Bosea vaviloviae: one gene and its partner. The protein of the gene in region 2 interacts with the protein of the main gene of each other region in a pairwise test. Links are inferred from orthologs where the notes say so. Each region holds a gene or a part of one and is shown on either strand. Other genes may lie near its edges. The genes, in order: ftsH and hflC.

Region 1 (8,393 bases), 630 kb from region 2 along the record:
TGATAGCCGACACCGATATCGCCGCGCAGATAGATGCCGCTCGAGATCGAGCCCTTGAGGCCAAGCGGCTCGGGCGGCGGCGGAGCCGGCATGTAATCGGCGGCGGTTGCGAGCGCGGAGGCGCTGACAGCCATGACGCCTGCCAGCGCAAGGATTTTCAGGCTGCCCATGGCAGTGTCCTTCGAGTTTGCGCGACGCCAAGAACGCAGCTCGCGCGAGTTACCGATAGGAAGGACGTTGACAGGGATTTCTTAAATGAGACTTAACCCTAACGCTTAACCTGAAAAAAGAGTGAAGCACCCCCCAATACTTACCGAATTCCTAACTGCGATGGGTTTCGGGTTAACGGCCCGCCAATCCGCTGGGACGCAGCGGCCCTGGCCAGGTTGATCATCTTGGCCCGGAACCGCCAGTCATCCTGAGCTTCGCCCTCGGCTCCGATCTTCGAGCAGCCCAAGGATAAACTCCGCGAAGTCCCGGGATCCGTCGGAGCGCCGATCCTTCGACAAGTCTGGCTCTATGATGCATCCCGGAGCTGCGTCCTTGGGCCGGCCGAAGGCCGGACCCGAGGGCCTCTCGTCCAGTATGACGGAGCGGCTCCGAGGATAAGCAACAGCGCCAGTTGGCCTTTACGCCGCAGCCTTCGTCACGGCCTCGACGACATCGTCGACCGCGCGCATGACGAGGTCGGCGTCATCGCCCTCCGCCATCACCCGGATCACCGGTTCGGTGCCCGACGGGCGGATGACGAGCCGGCCGCCCGCGCCGAGCAATTGCGTCGCCGCCTCGATGGCGCTGACGACGGGCTTCTCCTTGAGCGGATGGCCCTGCTTGTAGCGGACATTCTTGAGGATCTGCGGCAGCGGCTCGAAGCAGTGGCAGACCTCCGAGACCGGCTTGTCCTGGCGCTTCACCACAGCAAGAAGCTGCAGCGCAGCGACCAGCCCATCGCCCGTCGTCCCATAATCGGAAAGGATGATGTGGCCGGACTGCTCACCGCCGACATTGAAGCCATGAGCGCGCATATGCTCGAGCACATAGCGATCGCCGACCGAGGTCCGCGCCAACGACAGGCCGAGGCCGCCGAGATAGCGCTCCAGGCCAAGATTGGACATCACCGTCGCGACGATGCCGGGCTGCGAGAGCCGCCCATCCTCTTGCCAGCTGCGCGCGATCACCGCCATGAGCTGGTCGCCATCGACGACCTGTCCCTGCTCATCGACGATCAATACGCGGTCGGCGTCGCCGTCGAGCGCAATGCCGACATCGGCGCGCAATTCCCGCACCTTCTGGATCAAGGCGGCGGGATGGGTCGAGCCGACATCCTTGTTGATGTTCAGCCCGTCCGGTTCGACACCGATCGCGATGACCTCTGCGCCAAGCTCCCAGAGCGCTTCGGGGGCGACCTTGTAGGCGGCGCCATTGGCGCAATCGACCACGATCCGCAGGCCCTCCAGGCTCATATTGCGCGGCAGCGTGCGTTTGGCGAATTCGATATAGCGGGCATGGGCGCTCTCGATGCGCTTGGCCCGACCGAGCATCGGCGAGGTCGAGAGCCGCGGCGACAGGTCGGAATCGAGCAGGGCCGAGATCTCGGCCTCGACCTCGTCATTCAGCTTGTGACCGTCGGGGCCGAACAGCTTGATGCCATTATCTTCATAGGGGTTGTGCGAAGCCGAGATCATGACGCCGAGATCGGCGCGCATCGAGCGCGTCAGCATCGCCACGGCCGGCGTCGGCATCGGGCCGAGCAGCATCACGTCCATGCCAACGGAGGTGAAGCCCGCGACCATGGCGTATTCGATCATATAGCCCGAGAGCCGCGTATCCTTGCCGATGACGACGCGGTGGCGATGCTCGCCGCGATGAAAGGCAATGCCGGTCGCCTGACCGACCTTCAAGGCGAGGTCGGGCGTGATGACGCCGTTGGCGCGCCCGCGAATGCCGTCGGTTCCGAAATATTTGCGTGTCATGTTTGCTCTGTCCACACGAGCCCTCAGGCTCGATCCGGCTTCCTTCTATAGCCGGAATTGGTTTCCGCCTTCTCACGATTTGTGACGAATCCTATCCGACCACGGGGCCGAGCGGCGCAAGGCGCTGCCATTGACTGCGATCGGGCCGCGACACTCGAAGCTACTGCGTCATTCCAGGAGAAGATTACGGCCCACAAGAAAAAAGGCGGCCGTATCGGCCGCCTTTTCCAATCGGGAGAGGACTTAGCCTCAGATCTGCGGCTGCGGCTCCAGCCCGGCGTCGGGTTCGCCGCGCTTGCGGCCGCGGCCGGCGCTGGGAACCGCCGAACCGCGCGGCGCATGTGGGGTGTCGTCGGTCTCGCGCACCGGGCGCTTGCCGGCGATCAGGTCGCGGATCTCGTCGCCGGTCAACGTCTCGAATTCGAGCAGCGCCTCGGCCACCTCGACGAACTGTTCATGGTGCTCGGTCAGGATCGCCTTGGCGTCGAGATAGCCTTGGTGGACGAGCTTGCGGACCTCGCTATCGATCTTCTGCGCGGTCGCCTCCGACAAGTTCTGGGTCCGGCCCATCGACATGCCGAGGAAAACCTCCTCCTGGTTGTCGCCATAAGCGACCAGGCCGAGCTCTTGGGAATAGCCCATCTGGGTGACCATGGCCTTGGCCATCTTGGTCGCCTGCTGGATGTCGCCGGTCGCGCCCGAGGTGACGTTCTCCATGCCGAAGGTCATCTCTTCCGCCACGCGCCCGCCCATGGCGACCGCAAGCTGCGAGGTGAACTCCTTGAATTTCATGGAATAGCGGTCGCCCTCCGGCAGGAACTTGACCATGCCGAGCGCACGACCGCGCGGGATGATCGTCGCCTTATGGACCGGGATGCCGGCGGGAACATAAAGACCGACGATGGCGTGGCCCGCCTCGTGATAGGCGGTCAGCTTCTTCTCTTCCTCGGACATCGCCATGGATTTGCGCTCGGCGCCCATCATGACCTTGTCCTTGGCGTCCTCGAATTCGCCATGGGTGACCATGCGCTTGCCGCGACGGGCTGCGAGCAGCGCCGCCTCGTTGACGAGGTTCATCAGGTCGGCGCCCGAGAAACCCGGCGTGCCGCGGGCCAGAATCCTGAGGTCGACGTCCGGCGCCATCGGCACCTTGCGGACATGGACGCGCAGGATCTTCTCGCGACCGGCGACATCGGGGTTCGGCACGACGATCTGGCGGTCGAAACGGCCCGGACGCAGCAGCGCGGGGTCGAGCACGTCAGGGCGGTTGGTGGCGGCGATGATGATGACGCCCTCATTCGCCTCGAAGCCGTCCATTTCGACGAGGAGCTGATTGAGCGTCTGCTCGCGCTCGTCATTGCCGCCGCCGAGGCCGGCGCCGCGATGGCGGCCGACCGCGTCGATCTCGTCGATGAAGATGATGCAGGGCGAGTTCTTCTTGGCCTGCTCGAACATATCGCGCACACGGCTCGCGCCGACGCCGACGAACATCTCGACGAAGTCGGAACCCGAGATCGTGAAGAACGGCACGTTCGCCTCGCCGGCGACGGCGCGCGCGGTCAAGGTCTTGCCGGTACCGGGAGGGCCAACCAGCAATACGCCGCGCGGGATGCGCCCGCCCAGCCGCTGGAACTTCTGCGGATCGCGCAGGAATTCGACGATCTCCTGAAGATCTTCCTTGGCCTCGTCGATGCCGGCGACATCCTCGAAGGTGACGCGGCCATGCGCCTCGGTCAGGAGCTTCGCCTTGGATTTGCCGAAGCCCATGGCCCTGCCGGCGCCGTTCTGCATCTGGCGGGACATGAAGATCCACAGGCCGATGAAGATGACGAAGGGCAGCGAGTTCACCAGCAGCGCCATGAACCAGGGCGTGCCCTCGGACGGCGCCCGCGCCGAGACCTGAACGCCCTTCTGGGCCAAGGTCTTGAGCAGTGCCGGGTCGCCATAAGGCGCATAGGTCACGAAGCTGCGGCCATCCGAGAAGGTGCCGGAAATCTCCTGGCCGGCGACCACGACATTAGCGATGCGCCCGGCCTCAGACTCGTTGATCAGCTGGCTGTAGGGAATTTCATTGGTGCTGGCACGCTGGCTTGGGCTCTGGAAGAGCGTGACGAGCGCCAGAACCAGCAGGAAGATCACCACCCAAAGGGCGAAGTTACGGAAGTTCGGATTCATCACCAGTCCGATCGGGCCTGCCGGAATGCCGGAGGAGGCCAAGGGTTTGCTAGGCTAATCTAGGTGCGGCACACGCCCTTGCCAAGGGAAACGGGCCGATCGACCAGACCTTATGACGCCGCAGGGTGAACACCCCGCTTGCGGACAGGCTCGCGCCGCACGCAAAGGACACCATCGCGACCAAGCGTCAGCACGCACCCCGACAATGTCCGTGTCAAGGCAAACCGCGCCCGCGCCGCCTCAATCAACGCAAAACCGCAGCTTTCGAGCCTCTCCAGCCGCGTCACCGCGTCTTCATCGGCCGCGACGCTATCGACGGCCCGCGCCAGCAGACGCAACACCATCTCCTCAGGGTGCGCGAGCAGGGCGGCGAAGCCAAGCTTGACCGCACCGGCCTCGTCGCAGGGCATGACCATCGCCGGCCAGAGCGCCTCGGCCTGGCTAGCCAGCGCCCTCTCCATGCGCGCCAGCCGCGTCGCCAGTGTCCCCAGGCGATCGGCGTCGAGCCCGGCCTCCGACAGCACCGGCATCAGCATGCGCCAGCGCACGCGCTCGAAGCGCGGGTCGAGATTGCTCGGATCGGCCGCGAACCACAGGCCGCGTGCCCGGGCGGTCGCAACGAGCCGCGCCTTGGCGACGCTCAGCAGCGGCCGCGCCAGCGCGATGCCGTCCCGGCGGCTGCGTGTCCGCATGCCGACAAGCCCGGCTGGTCCCGAGCCGTGCGCCATGCGCATCAGCAGGGTCTCGGCCTGATCGTCCAGCGTATGGGCTGTGACGACCGCCGCGCCGCCGCGCCGCTCGGCCTCGCGGGCGAGCAGATGGTAGCGGGCTGTTCGCGCCCGGTTTTGCAAGCCGGTCACGGGCTTTGGGCCGAGCCAGGGCAGGAGCGCGTGGGGAACGCCGAGCCCGTCGCAAAGCCGGGCCACGGCCTGCGCCTCGGCAGCGGAACCGTCGCGTAGACCATGATCGATCGTCGCGGCGACGATCTCGGGCCGTCCGGGACGGCCCGCCCATTCAGCAAGCAAAGCCAACAGCGCGACCGAATCCGGCCCGCCCGAGACCGCGACGAGCAATCTGGGTTCATTGGCGAGATCGGCGAAAAGCGCCTCCGCCTCGCCGGCGAGGACCGGCTCGTGCTCCGCGACCAGGGCCGGCTGCGCGCTCAAGCGCAACCGGAGCGGCGGCGCTCGCGCTCGACACCCTGACGCACGGCGTTGGAGGCAGCGGGATAGTCGACGCCGACCTTGGCATAGGTGGCGCAGGCCTGATCGCGCGCGCCCAACCCGTTCAGGGCCATGCCGAGCCTGAGCAGGCTGTCGGGCGCTTTGTTCGAACGCGGGTTCTCGCGCGAAATCTTCAGGAACTGCTCGGCCGCCTCGCGATAGCGCTGGCGCTGGAAATAGCTCTCGCCCAGCCAGTAGGTCGCGTCGGCGGCGAGCCGGTCGCGCGGATAGCTCTGCAGGAACTGGCGGAAGCCCATCTCGGCCTGCTCGTATTCCTTGCGCAGCACCGAGGCGTAGGCGATGTCATAGGCTTCCTTGGCCGAGCTCGCGCCGCCGGTCGCGGCCACGCTCGGCCCCCGCGGAACCGACGGGGGCAAGGCGCCTTGCGGCACCGGGCGCCCGACGCCCTGGATGTCGAGCGGACCTTGGCCCGGCGTTCCCGCGAAATCCTCCTCGATGATACCCTCCACGCCGCCTCCGAGCGAGCGCGGCGCACCGGCTGCCCCTTGCTGCGTCGTGGGATCGAAGGCATCGCCGCGCCGCTGGCGCTGCTGGCCGCCAGCAGGTGCGCTGCTCGGCGCCGTTGCAGGCGCGGCGCCGCCGGCGCGGCCGCCGCCACGCTCGTTCAGGCGGAAATCGACATCTTCCTGAAACTTGCGCAATTGCTCGGAGAGACGCTTGTTCTCGAACTGGAGCTGCTCGATCTGCCCGGAGAGCTGACGCAGCTGGTTCTCGAGCCGCGCGGTGCGCACGGTGAGTTCGGCCGCGTCCTGGGCTCGCGCCGGAGCCGCCATGGCCAACGCCATCCAGCCTGCGGCCAGAACGACCAGCAGGGAATGGGCCTTGCGGTGAAGAGCGACGTCTCTGAGCATTGTCGACAACCGGTTGCACTTGGTTTCGGCGCTATAACACGCCCTCACCACGGCCAAAATATGAAAGGGCCGGCGGCTTCCTCTTCGGAAGGCGCCGGCCCGAGCTTGATCGGGAGGCTGGACAGCGATCAGACGCCGCCGGCCCCGTCGAGCACCGTCACCGAGCGGCGGTTCTGCGACCAGCACGAGATGTCGTTGCAGACCGCGACCGGGCGCTCCTTGCCATAGGAGACGATGCGCATCCGGTTGCCCTGGATGCCGCGCGAAGCGAGGTAGTCGCGCACGGTCTGGGCCCGGCGGGCCGAGAGCGAGAAGTTGTATTCGCGCGTGCCGCGCTCGTCGGCATGACCTTCGACCACGAAGGTGTAACGCGGATAACGTTGCAGCCAGGCCGACTGCTTGTCGAGCGTGGCGGTCGCGGTCGACGTCAGATCGGTCGAGTCGGTTTCGAAGAAGACGCGGTCACCGATATTGACGACGAAATCCTGGGCGCTGCCGGGCGTGGCGGCGCCGCCGGCGCCGAAGCCGTCGGCATTCTGGTTGTTGTTGGCGCAGGCGCCGAGCGCGAGCGAGGCCGCGATCGCGGCGGCGAAGCGGACGGCGCGGCCGCCGGCAAGAAGAGTGGCAAGCATGGTTTGACTCCGGGGCAATCGAATCTGCGGGGCGCGGCTCACGGACGGCGTTGCACAGGAGCCCATCAATGAAGCGTCAACCTAAACGAGACCTTGCCAAAACAAGGCGAAGTGGCGGCATTGCGGCATATGGTTAACCAAACGCTGAGAAATGCGGCTTTCCAGGCTGTGTGGCGCGAATACATCGCCTCTTGTCCCTCGATCCTGCACAGCCCTCATCCTGAGGAACCGCAAAGCGGCGTCTCGAAGGATGCTTCAGGTGGCTCCCAAGACAGCTAAACATCCTTCGAGACGCGGGCTGGCGCCCGCTCCTCAGGATGAGGGCTCAGGACAGGAGCCGCATCACCTGCCCGCCGTCAGCAGCGGCGACCAGGTCGGGTCCGAGGCGAAGGCCGGCGTCGGCACCGGCACTTCGACGCGCCCGGTGATGTCGACCATATAGAGTTTTCCACCCGACTGCCCGCCGGGGTCGCGGAAGAACATGATGTACTGGCCATTGGGCGCCCAGTTCGGCGCTTCATTGTGGAACCCCTCGGTCAGGACTCGCTCGCCCGAACCGTCCGCACGCATCACGCCGATTGCGAAACCACCCGAGCCACGCCGGGTGAAGGCGATCAGATCGCCGCGCGGCGACCATGAGGGCTGCGAATAGGAGCCTGCGCCGAAGGAGAGGCGCTTGCCCTCCCCGCCCCCGGCAGGCATCAGATAGAGCTGCTGCGAACCGCCGCGGTCGCTCTCGAAGACGATCTGCGTGCCATCAGGCGAATAGGACGGCGAGGTGTCGATCGCGCCCGTCGAGGTCAGCCGCGTCGTGGTGCGCGAGCCGATATCCATGGCGTAAAGATTGGCGTTGCCGCCCTGCTGGAGGGAGAGCGCGATGCGCGCACCATTGGGCGAAAAGCGCGGGCTCGAGGTCATGTCGGGGAAATTGCCGACGACCTGGCGCTGGCCGGTCTCGATGTTGAGCACATGCACGCGCGGCTGCTCGCCCATGCGCTGCGACATATAAGTGACCTCCTGGGCCACCGGCGAGTAGCGCGGCGTCACCACGGAGACGTCGCCATTGGTCAGATAGCGCACATTGGCGCCGTCCTGGTCCATGATGGCGAGGCGCTTGCGCCGGTTCTCCTTCGGCCCGGATTCGTCGACGAAGACGACGCGCGTGTCGAAGAAGCCGCCGACGCCGGTGACCTTGGTGAAGATCGCATCGGAAATGATGTGGCCGACGCGGCGGTTGTTGCTCGGGTCGGTGAAATATTGCTGGCCGTCGGTCTGCGTGCCGGTGGTCACGTCCCAGAGTCGGAATTCGGCCTTGATGCGGCCCGAACCGTCGCGCGAGACACGGCCGGTCACCAGCGCCTGGACGCCGGCCGCCTTCCAGGCCTCGAATTGCGGGACGGAATCGAAGGGCGGGTTCCTGTCGGGATGGCGGCTCTTGTCGATCGGCGTGAAATAGCCGGAGCGCTTGAGATTATTGGTGATCACGCCCGAGACCAGAACGCCGCCATCGCCGGCAAA
Region 2 (8,393 bases):
ATCTCTCGGCAACCATCTCCGGCCTTACGCGCAGCGCGCGTCTCGACGGCGAGATCGCCGCCGACGTCTTCGCGGAAGCGAACGACGCGCGCAAGTTGGAAGCCGAGATCCGTCTCGCCCTCGCGGGCGCCGCGATCGATATCGTGGTCCAGCCGGAAGCGACGCGGCGCAAGGCGCTGTTCCTCGCCGATATGGATTCGACCATGATCGGTCAGGAGTGCATCGACGAGCTCGCCGCCTATGTCGGCCTCAAGGAGAAGGTCTCCGGCATCACCGAGCGCGCCATGCGCGGTGAAATCGCCTTCGAGCCAGCCCTGCGCGAGCGCGTCGCCTTGCTGAAAGGCGTGCCGCTTTCGGTCGTCGGCGAGATCATTACTGACCGCATCACACTGACGCCGGGCGGATCGGCGCTCGTGCGCACCATGCGCGCCCATGGCGGCTATACCGCGCTGGTCTCGGGCGGCTTCACCGTCTTCACCGGGCCGATCAGCACGATGATCGGCTTCGACGAGCACCGGTCCAATGTCTTGCTTGCGCATGAGGGCGTGCTGACCGGCGAGGTCGCCGACCCGATCCTCGGCAAGCAGGCCAAGCTCGATGCGCTACTGGAATTGCGCGGGCGTCTTGGCCTCGCCCCGGCACAGACGCTCGCCGTTGGAGACGGGGCCAATGACCTTGCCATGCTGGGCGAAGCGGGCCTGGGCGCAGCCTTCCGCGCCAAGCCGGCGGTCGCCGCCGCCGCCCATGCGAGGCTCGACCACGCCGATCTGACGGCGCTGCTCTATGCCCAGGGCTATACTGGCGCAGAGATCGTCAGGTAGCACCTGGCCTCGGAAGCTCCGGAATCTCGACGCATCATCCTGGACAAGCGGCGTAAGCCGCACAGCTCCGGGATCCATCGGAGGGCTCCGGAACTCTACGAAGGATCGCGCGAACTCCGGAACAAAGCTCCCAAATCGACAACACAAAAAAAGGGCGGCCTCGACGGCCGCCCTTTCGCAAATCCATGACGACCAGCGTCAGTTCATCGACACCGCGACGAAGCGGACTTCGCCCTGCGCGTTCGAGACCAGAAGCAAGGCGGACTTCTTGCCGTCCTTCTTCAAGGCATCGAGACGCTTGGTCACGTCCTCAGGCGAGTTCACCGGCTCCTGGCCGACCTCGACGATCAATTCGCCGACCGAGATGCGCTTGTCGGCGGCGTTCGAATTCGGGTCGACCTTGGTGATGATGACGCCCTTCGTGCCTTCCTTGATCGCGTAGCGCTTCTTCAGCTCCTCGGTCTGCGGAGAGAATTCGAGGCCAAGAGCGCTGGTCACGGCAGGCTTGGCCGGTTCGGCCGGCGTGCGTGCCGAGGCGGGCTGGACCTTCTCGCCATCCTCGAGACGGCCAAGCTTGACGGTCTTCACCTCTTCCTTGCCCTTGCGCACGATGCTGACCGGCACATCCTTGCCGACGGGCGTGGCGGCGACGATGCGCGGCAGGTCGCGCGAATCCTTGACCTCCTTGCCGTCGAATTTGACGACCACGTCGCCGATCTCGAGGCCCGCGGGCTTGGCCGGCCCCTTGTCGTCGATGCCGGCGATGAGCGCGCCACGCGCCGTGCCGAGGCCGAGCGCCTCGGCGGTGGCGTCGTCGACGCTCTGGATGCGCACGCCGAGCCAGCCACGGCGCGTCTCGCCGAACTCACGCAACTGCTCGACGACATTGGCCGCGAGCGAGGACGGCACGGCGAATCCGATGCCGACCGAACCGCCCGTCGGCGACAGGATCGCCGTGTTGATGCCGATGACCTCACCCGCCATGTTGAACAGCGGCCCGCCGGAATTGCCCTTGTTGATGGCAGCGTCGGTCTGGATATAGGTGTCGTAGGGTCCCTGGCTGATGTCGCGGTTACGTGCCGAGACGATGCCCGAGGAGACCGAGCCGCCGAGCGCGAACGGATTGCCGATCGCCATCACCGGATCGCCGATGCGCATCGCGTCGGAATCGCCGAACTTGACCGCGGGCAGCGGCTTGTCGTGCTTCACCCGCAGCACGGCGAGATCGACCTTGGCGTCCTTGCCGATGACCTCGGCCTTGAGGCGCAGGCCGCTGGGAAAGATCACCGTGATCTCGTTGGCGTCACCGATGACGTGGTTGTTCGTCACGACGATACCCGACGCATCGATCACGAAGCCCGAGCCCGCCGATTGCGAACGGCGCGGCTGCGGCGCCTGGCGCTCGCCCTGCTGGTTCTGGCCGTCGCGGCCCTGGCCGCGCCGATTGAAGAATTCCTCGAACAGGTCGCCGAAGGGCGTGTCGGGGCCAAGCTGCGGTAATTGCGGCAGGGTGCGGCCCTTGGCGTCTCCCGTCGTCACTGCCGAGATGTTGACCACCGCGGGCATGACCTTGTCGACGAGATCGGCCAGCGAAACCTGGCCGGCCAGCACGGGCGAATTCGCCTGCGCGGGAACCGAAGCGGCGCCCAGCGGCAGCAGAGCCGTGCTGCAGACCAATGCAATCCGGGCGATCCGAAGAGGAGACTGTTTGAATGCCATCAGGGTCCTCATGAGGAGAATGGGCAGGCAATCAGCCTGCCAGAATAGGCCTGAGTAATGAACCTGAAAATACGGCGGAAGCGCGATGCAGCGTGAATCGCCGTGCACGATCGCGTCATTGTGCATCCCGCACGGTCATATCAGGCTCGCGGAGGCCGCCCCACGCTGGAAGCCTTGTGAGAGGCTGGCAAACGCGAAAGTACCAGTCCGGCGCTGAAGACGGTCCACCGGCCGCTTGCAGGCCTTGCCTAGACGCCGCCGCGCACCAGCCAGACCAGGACCACGCCGAGCACGGCGGAGCCTATACCGATCAACCGCATGCGGTCGACCGGCGTCTCGGCTGCACTGCGCAAAGCATCCTTGGCGAGGTTCGGCACCGCCGCGAACAGGATGCCCTCGATGGCGAAAACCAGGCCGAGCGCCGCGATGAAATCCCACATACGCGGCGCCCGGGTTCGAATCAGGGCCGCGCCGGCGCGGCCGGCACGGTGGTGGTTGCACCCGCATCCCGCTGGGCTTGCGGCCCATTGAAGAAGCGGAAGAACGGGGTATCGGGCGAAAGCACCATGCGCGTATCGCCCGGCTTGATGCTGGCCTCATAGGCCTGCATCGAACGATAGAACGCGAAGAACTCCGGATCCTTGCCGAAGGCTTCGGCGAAGACGCGGTTGCGCTCGCCTTCGCCCTCGCCGCGAACCTCGTCCGAACGGCGCTGCGCCTCGGCGACGATCACGGTCGAATCCCTGTCGGCACGCGCCCTGATCTCCTGCGCCTGCTGGGCGCCGAGCGCGCGGGCTTCGGCCGCCTCGCGCTGGCGTTCCGTCTGCATGCGCTGGAACACGGCTTGCGAGTTTGCAGCGGGCAGATCGACGCGGCGCAGGCGCACATCGACGACGGTCATGCCGAAGCGCCCCGCCTCGCGGTTCACATCGTCACGAATACGGCTCATCAATCGCGAACGGTCGGTCCGGACCATGGCGGTGAAGCTCGCCTCAGCCAATACGCTGCGGACATTGCCGTTGACGATCGAGGCCAGCTGCGAGTTGGCGCGCGGGATGCTGTTGACCGCCTGATAGAACTTCAGCGGATCGGAAATCCGGTAGCGCGTGAAGGCATCGACGACGAGCCGCTTCTGGTCCGAGGCGATGATTTCCTGCGACGGCAGGTCCAGATCGAGGATGCGGTTGTCGAGGAAGGTCACCGTCTCGAACGGCGCCGGCAGCTTGAAGTAGAGTCCGGGCGCGGTCGCGATGGTGCGCACCCGCCCGAACTGCAGCACGATGGCCGATTGCGTCTGCTGCACGACGAAAGTGCCGGCATAGAGCAGGACCGCGGCGAGGCCGACGAGGATGAGCGCACCAAGGCGCAGGATCGAACCGTTCATCGGACCGCTCCTCCCTGCTGAGCGCCCGGCGCCGTGCGCCGCTGCTGGAGTTCGTTGAGGGGCAGATAGGGCACGACACCCTGGCTACCATTCTTCTGGTCGATGATGATCTTGTCGGCGCCGCCGAGCACGCGCTCCATCGTCTCGATGAAGAGACGCTCGCGGGTCACCGCCGGGGCATTCTTGTACTGCGCATAGACCGCGTTGAAACGGCTCGCCTGACCCAGCGCTTCGGCCACCGTCTGGTCCTTATAGGCTTCGGCCGACTGGACGAGCTGCGCCGAACGGCCGCGCGCTTCCGGCACGACGCGGTTGGCATAGGTCTGCGCTTCGTTGCGCAGGCGCTCCTGGTCGGCGCGGGCCGCCTGGACGTCGCGGAACGAATCGATGACCTGCTGCGGCGGATCGACCTTCTGCATCTGCACGAGGCGGATCTGGACGCCGGCCTTGTAGGTGTCGAGCGTGTCCTGCATCAGCTGGCGCACCTCGGTCTCGATCGCGCCGCGATCGGTGGTCAGCACCGGCTGGATGTTGCGACGGCCGACGACCTCGCGCATCGCGCTCTCGGCGACGGCCTTCACCGTGCCCGGCGGATCCTGGATGTTGAAGACGTAGTTCTCGGGCGCGACGGGGTCGATCTGCCACTGCACGATGACGTCGACATCGACGATGTTCTCGTCGCCGGTCAGCATCAGGCTCTCTTCGATCACGTCGGTCTGGCGCGAGGTGCGCACCGATTCGACCGTGCGGAAGCCGACCTCGGTGGTGACGACATTGGTCACCTGGGGCTTGATCACGCCGCCGATCGGATAGGGCCAGTTCCAGTTGGCGCCTTCGCCGGTCTTGCCGATATATTTGCCGAAGACGGTATTGAGGCCGACCTCGTTGGGGCGCACGAAATAGACGCCGGTCGCGAGCCAGACCAGCATCAGGACGAGCAGGCCGAGCACGAGACCGCGCCCGCCGACATTGCCGCCGGGAAGCAGATTCTTGAGCCGGTCCTGGCTGCGCCGCAGGATCTCTTCCAGATCGGGCGGCGAACCGCCACCGCTGCCGCCGCCGTTCGAGCCGCCGCCCCAAGGGCCGCCACCGCCACCGCTTCCACCGCGATTGCCCCAGGGTCCGCCCCCGCCGCCACCGCTCCCACTACCGCCGCTCTGGTTGCTCCAAGGCATACTTGCGCCGTTCCCTTACGCTCGTGTCAGGCCGTGCAATAGGCGAATGCCGGCCATTTGTCAGCGCCCTTGCGGGGCCGTGGCGCTGACTTGGGCATGGGACATGGATTCGTCAACGGCGCAAGTCATTCATCGTCAATGGAAAGTCGGCTCATGGCCGGCGGCGAAAGGTCGCGAAGGTGAAAGCGTGCTCATCATCGGGGCCGTGCGGATGCTCCTCGCGCGTGACGACTTCGAACGCAGCGCGATTCCATTCCGGGAAAACCGCATCGCCCTGCGGCGCTGCATGCACGAAGGTCAGTTCGAGCCGGTCGGCGAAAGGCAGGACCTGACCATAGATCTCCGTGCCGCCGCCGATGATGACCGAATGCGCCCCCATCGCGCGGCCCAGGCTCTGGGCAAGCTCAAGCGCTCCTTCAAGCGAATGCGCGACATGCACGCCCTCAGCGCTGAAATGCGCGTCCCGCGTCAGCACGATCGTCTCGCGTCCCGGCAGCGGCTTGCCGATGGAAAGATAAGTCTTGCGCCCCATGATGATCGGGCAACCCGTCGTCAGGCGGCGGAACCGCCGCATGTCGGTCTTCAAGCGCCAGATCAGCTTGTTGTCGTCGCCAATGACATTGTTGTCGGCGATGGCTGCGACAATGACGAAGGGAAGAGCTGGAACGAGGGGAAGCGCTGCCATCGTCTCAGCTCCCCTGCCCCAACCGCGCCAAAGCCTCGCCTTCGAGCCGCTTCACCGTCCACTCGTCCTGCGCCGCGGCTCCGATCGAGCGATAGAACACCCGCGACGGCTCGTTCCAGTTCAGCACCCACCAGGCCAGGCGCGGCAGCGCCTCCTCGACGCAGCGCCTGGCGAGGTGCGCGATCAGCCCCTTGCCGATGCCGCGCCCGCGCTGACCGGGCCGCACATATAGATCCTCCAGCCAGATGCCATGCCGGCCCGAGAAGGTGGAATAGGTGTAGAACCAGACCGTGAAGCCGACCGGCTCGCCCTCCCACTCCGCGATGTCGCAGAATGTGCGCGGATTCGGGCCAAACAGCGCCAAGGCGATGTCGGCCTCCGTCGCCGCGACCTCATGCAGCAGCTTCTCGTATTCGGCCAGTTCCCTGATGAAACCGAGAACGAGGCCGGCCTCGTCTGGACGGGCGGGGCGGATGGTCAAGCTCATGGCAGAAGCCCTGCGACGACGACCGCCGCGTTCATGGAAGCGTGAAATTCTTGGAAGTGTGCAGTTCTTGGAAGTGTGCAGTTCTTGGAAGCGTGCAGTTCTTGGAAGCATGAAGGAGAATCGGCAAGCAGACACCCTCCGATTGTCTCGTGCATAACCCAGAAAAACACCAGCCGGCGGAACCGGCGCGACATGCAGAAGGCCGTCTCATAGGATGCAGCCGTTCAGGCGCTCGCGAGGGCCGGCGTCTCGACGACGCCTTCTGCCTGGCGCCAGGCGAAGCCCAGATGGGCCTGGAGCAGTCGGTTGAGCAGCGGGCCGTCGCGATCGAGGAAGGCCTTCAGGATGTCGGCGTGCTGGTAGGCCGCCGAAGTCCAGTCCTTGATCTGCATGACCGCGAGATAGCGGGTGCGATAGAGCCTGAGGTTCAATTGGCCGTGGATCTCGACCAGCGTCGGATTCCCCGAGCCGGCGACGATGCCGAGATGGAAGGCCTGGTTCGCCTGGAAATAGGCTGAGCGGTCCTTGGCCTCGAACGCCAGCTGCAACAGGCCGGACTGCACCTCGACCTCAGCCACCTGCGCCGGCTGGGCGCTGAGGCAAGCGAGTTCGCCGCCGAGCCCGTCGAGCATGCTGTAGACCTTCAGCATGCCGCGCAAATCCTCGACGCCGGGATTGGCTACGACCGCGCCGCGATTGGGCAGGATGTCGACGAGCCGTTCCGTCGCGAGGATCTGGAGCGCCTCGCGGATCGGCGTGCGCGAGACCCGCAACTGCTCGGAGATCGGCTGTTCGCGGATGCGCTCACCGGGCTTCAGGACGTCATGGATGATCAGATCGCGGATGTGGTTCGCGATCTGCTGCGTCAGAGGCTGGGCCGCCACAGTCAGGGACAGCCTCGGCACGGCGTCGTCGGAGACGGGGCGCTGGCCATCCGGAACGCGGATCAAGCTCATGAAGGTCTCATTTCTGCCGAGCGCCTACCGGCGGCCGCTTATTTACGCTTGCAGGACTACCGCGCCTGCGTATTGTCGACAATATGGAAAATGACTATCCGCGAGATGATTGTCGCCCCCACGACGCCACGCCGCTTGCCAAGCGGTGTCGGCAGAGACCGTGCCGGGCCGATCGTCAGCTTGCGGACGCTATCGCCGACAGCCTCGTTTCACAGATTGCCTGAGTGACGATCGAAGGGGAGAGATGCGCCATGACGACGACAGATGATCGAGACATGACCCCGAAGGCGACGCGCCGGGACTTTCTCGCCACCGCCGCGCTGGCCACGGCTGCAGCGACGATGGGCGGGGCCTCATCGGCGCTCGCAGCCGAGAAGATCACCGTCGCCGACCCGGGCGGCATCTACGGAACGGGCTTCGGCGCCGCCTTCTACAAACCCTTCCAGGCCGAAACCGGCATCGAGATCGTCAATGTCGCCCGCGAGGCGGAGCCGACCAGCCAGATCAAGGCGATCGTCGAGGCGAAATCCTATGTCTGGGACGTGGTGTCGGTGACGCTTTCATCGCGCAAGCTGCTCTCGGACCAGGGGCTGCTCGAGCCGCTGGACTGGAGCGGGCCCGAGATGGATGCGCTCATCCCGGCGGCGCGCCAGCCAGACTGGATGGGCACCAACGTCTTCGCCAGTCTGCTCGCCTATCGCAAGGACACGATGAAGACCGCGCCCAACAGCTGGGCGGATTTCTTCGACGTGAAGAAATTTCCCGGCCGCCGTGCGCTGCCCAAGAGCCCGATCATCGTCCTGGAAGGCGCGCTGCTGGCCGACGGCGTTCCGCTCGACAAGCTCTACCCGCTCGACGTCGACCGCGCCTTCAGGAAACTCGACGAGATCCAGCCGCATGTCAGCGTCTGGTGGGCGAGTTTCGGCCAGACGACCCAGTTGCTGCAGAGCGGCGAGGTCGACATGCTCTACAGCAGCAATGCGCGCATTCAGGCCGCGATCGACAGCGGCGCGCCGGTCCAGCTGATCTGGAACCAGGCGCTCTATGGGCTCGAAGGCTGGGCGATCCCGAAAGGCTCGCCGCGCGCCGCGCTCGCCAAGCGCTTCATCAAATATTGCGCCAACGGCACGCGGCAGGCCGCCTATACCAGCGCCCTCGCCTACGGC

The links.
Region 1: the proteins of hflC (region 2) and ftsH interact in binary tests that used the Escherichia coli proteins (3 or more experiments, as listed by UniProt). The link is inferred for Bosea vaviloviae from one-to-one orthologs.

Annotation. Positions count from the first base shown.
Region 1 is NZ_CP017147.1:6,024,827-6,033,219, forward strand. The notes cover bases 1,686-4,685. They hold ftsH (ATP-dependent zinc metalloprotease FtsH), read right to left. Parts: upstream 4,149-4,685; coding sequence 2,223-4,148; downstream 1,686-2,222. Other genes in these bases: glmM (phosphoglucosamine mutase), read right to left, coding at 1,686-1,973; tilS (tRNA lysidine(34) synthetase TilS), read right to left, coding at 4,259-4,685. Also shown: BHK69_RS27895 (outer membrane protein), read right to left, coding at 1-170; more of glmM, read right to left, coding at 630-1,685; more of tilS, read right to left, coding at 4,686-5,314; tol-pal system protein YbgF, read right to left, coding at 5,311-6,243; peptidoglycan-associated lipoprotein Pal, read right to left, coding at 6,372-6,875; Tol-Pal system beta propeller repeat protein TolB, read right to left, coding at 7,218-8,393. UniProt on the Escherichia coli protein: Acts as a processive, ATP-dependent zinc metallopeptidase for both cytoplasmic and membrane proteins. Plays a role in the quality control of integral membrane proteins.
Region 2 is NZ_CP017147.1:5,398,535-5,406,927, forward strand. Bases 1,963-4,962 are described here. They hold hflC (protease modulator HflC), read right to left. Parts: upstream 3,925-4,962; coding sequence 3,001-3,924; downstream 1,963-3,000. Other genes in these bases: BHK69_RS24875 (Do family serine endopeptidase), read right to left, coding at 1,963-2,540; BHK69_RS24880 (DUF2065 domain-containing protein), read right to left, coding at 2,789-2,980; hflK (FtsH protease activity modulator HflK), read right to left, coding at 3,921-4,962. Outside these bases: phosphoserine phosphatase SerB, read left to right, coding at 1-821; more of BHK69_RS24875, read right to left, coding at 1,020-1,962; more of hflK, read right to left, coding at 4,963-5,099; BHK69_RS24895 (dihydrofolate reductase), read right to left, coding at 5,251-5,784; BHK69_RS24900 (GNAT family N-acetyltransferase), read right to left, coding at 5,789-6,271; BHK69_RS24905 (GntR family transcriptional regulator), read right to left, coding at 6,496-7,227; BHK69_RS24910 (ABC transporter substrate-binding protein), read left to right, coding at 7,479-8,393.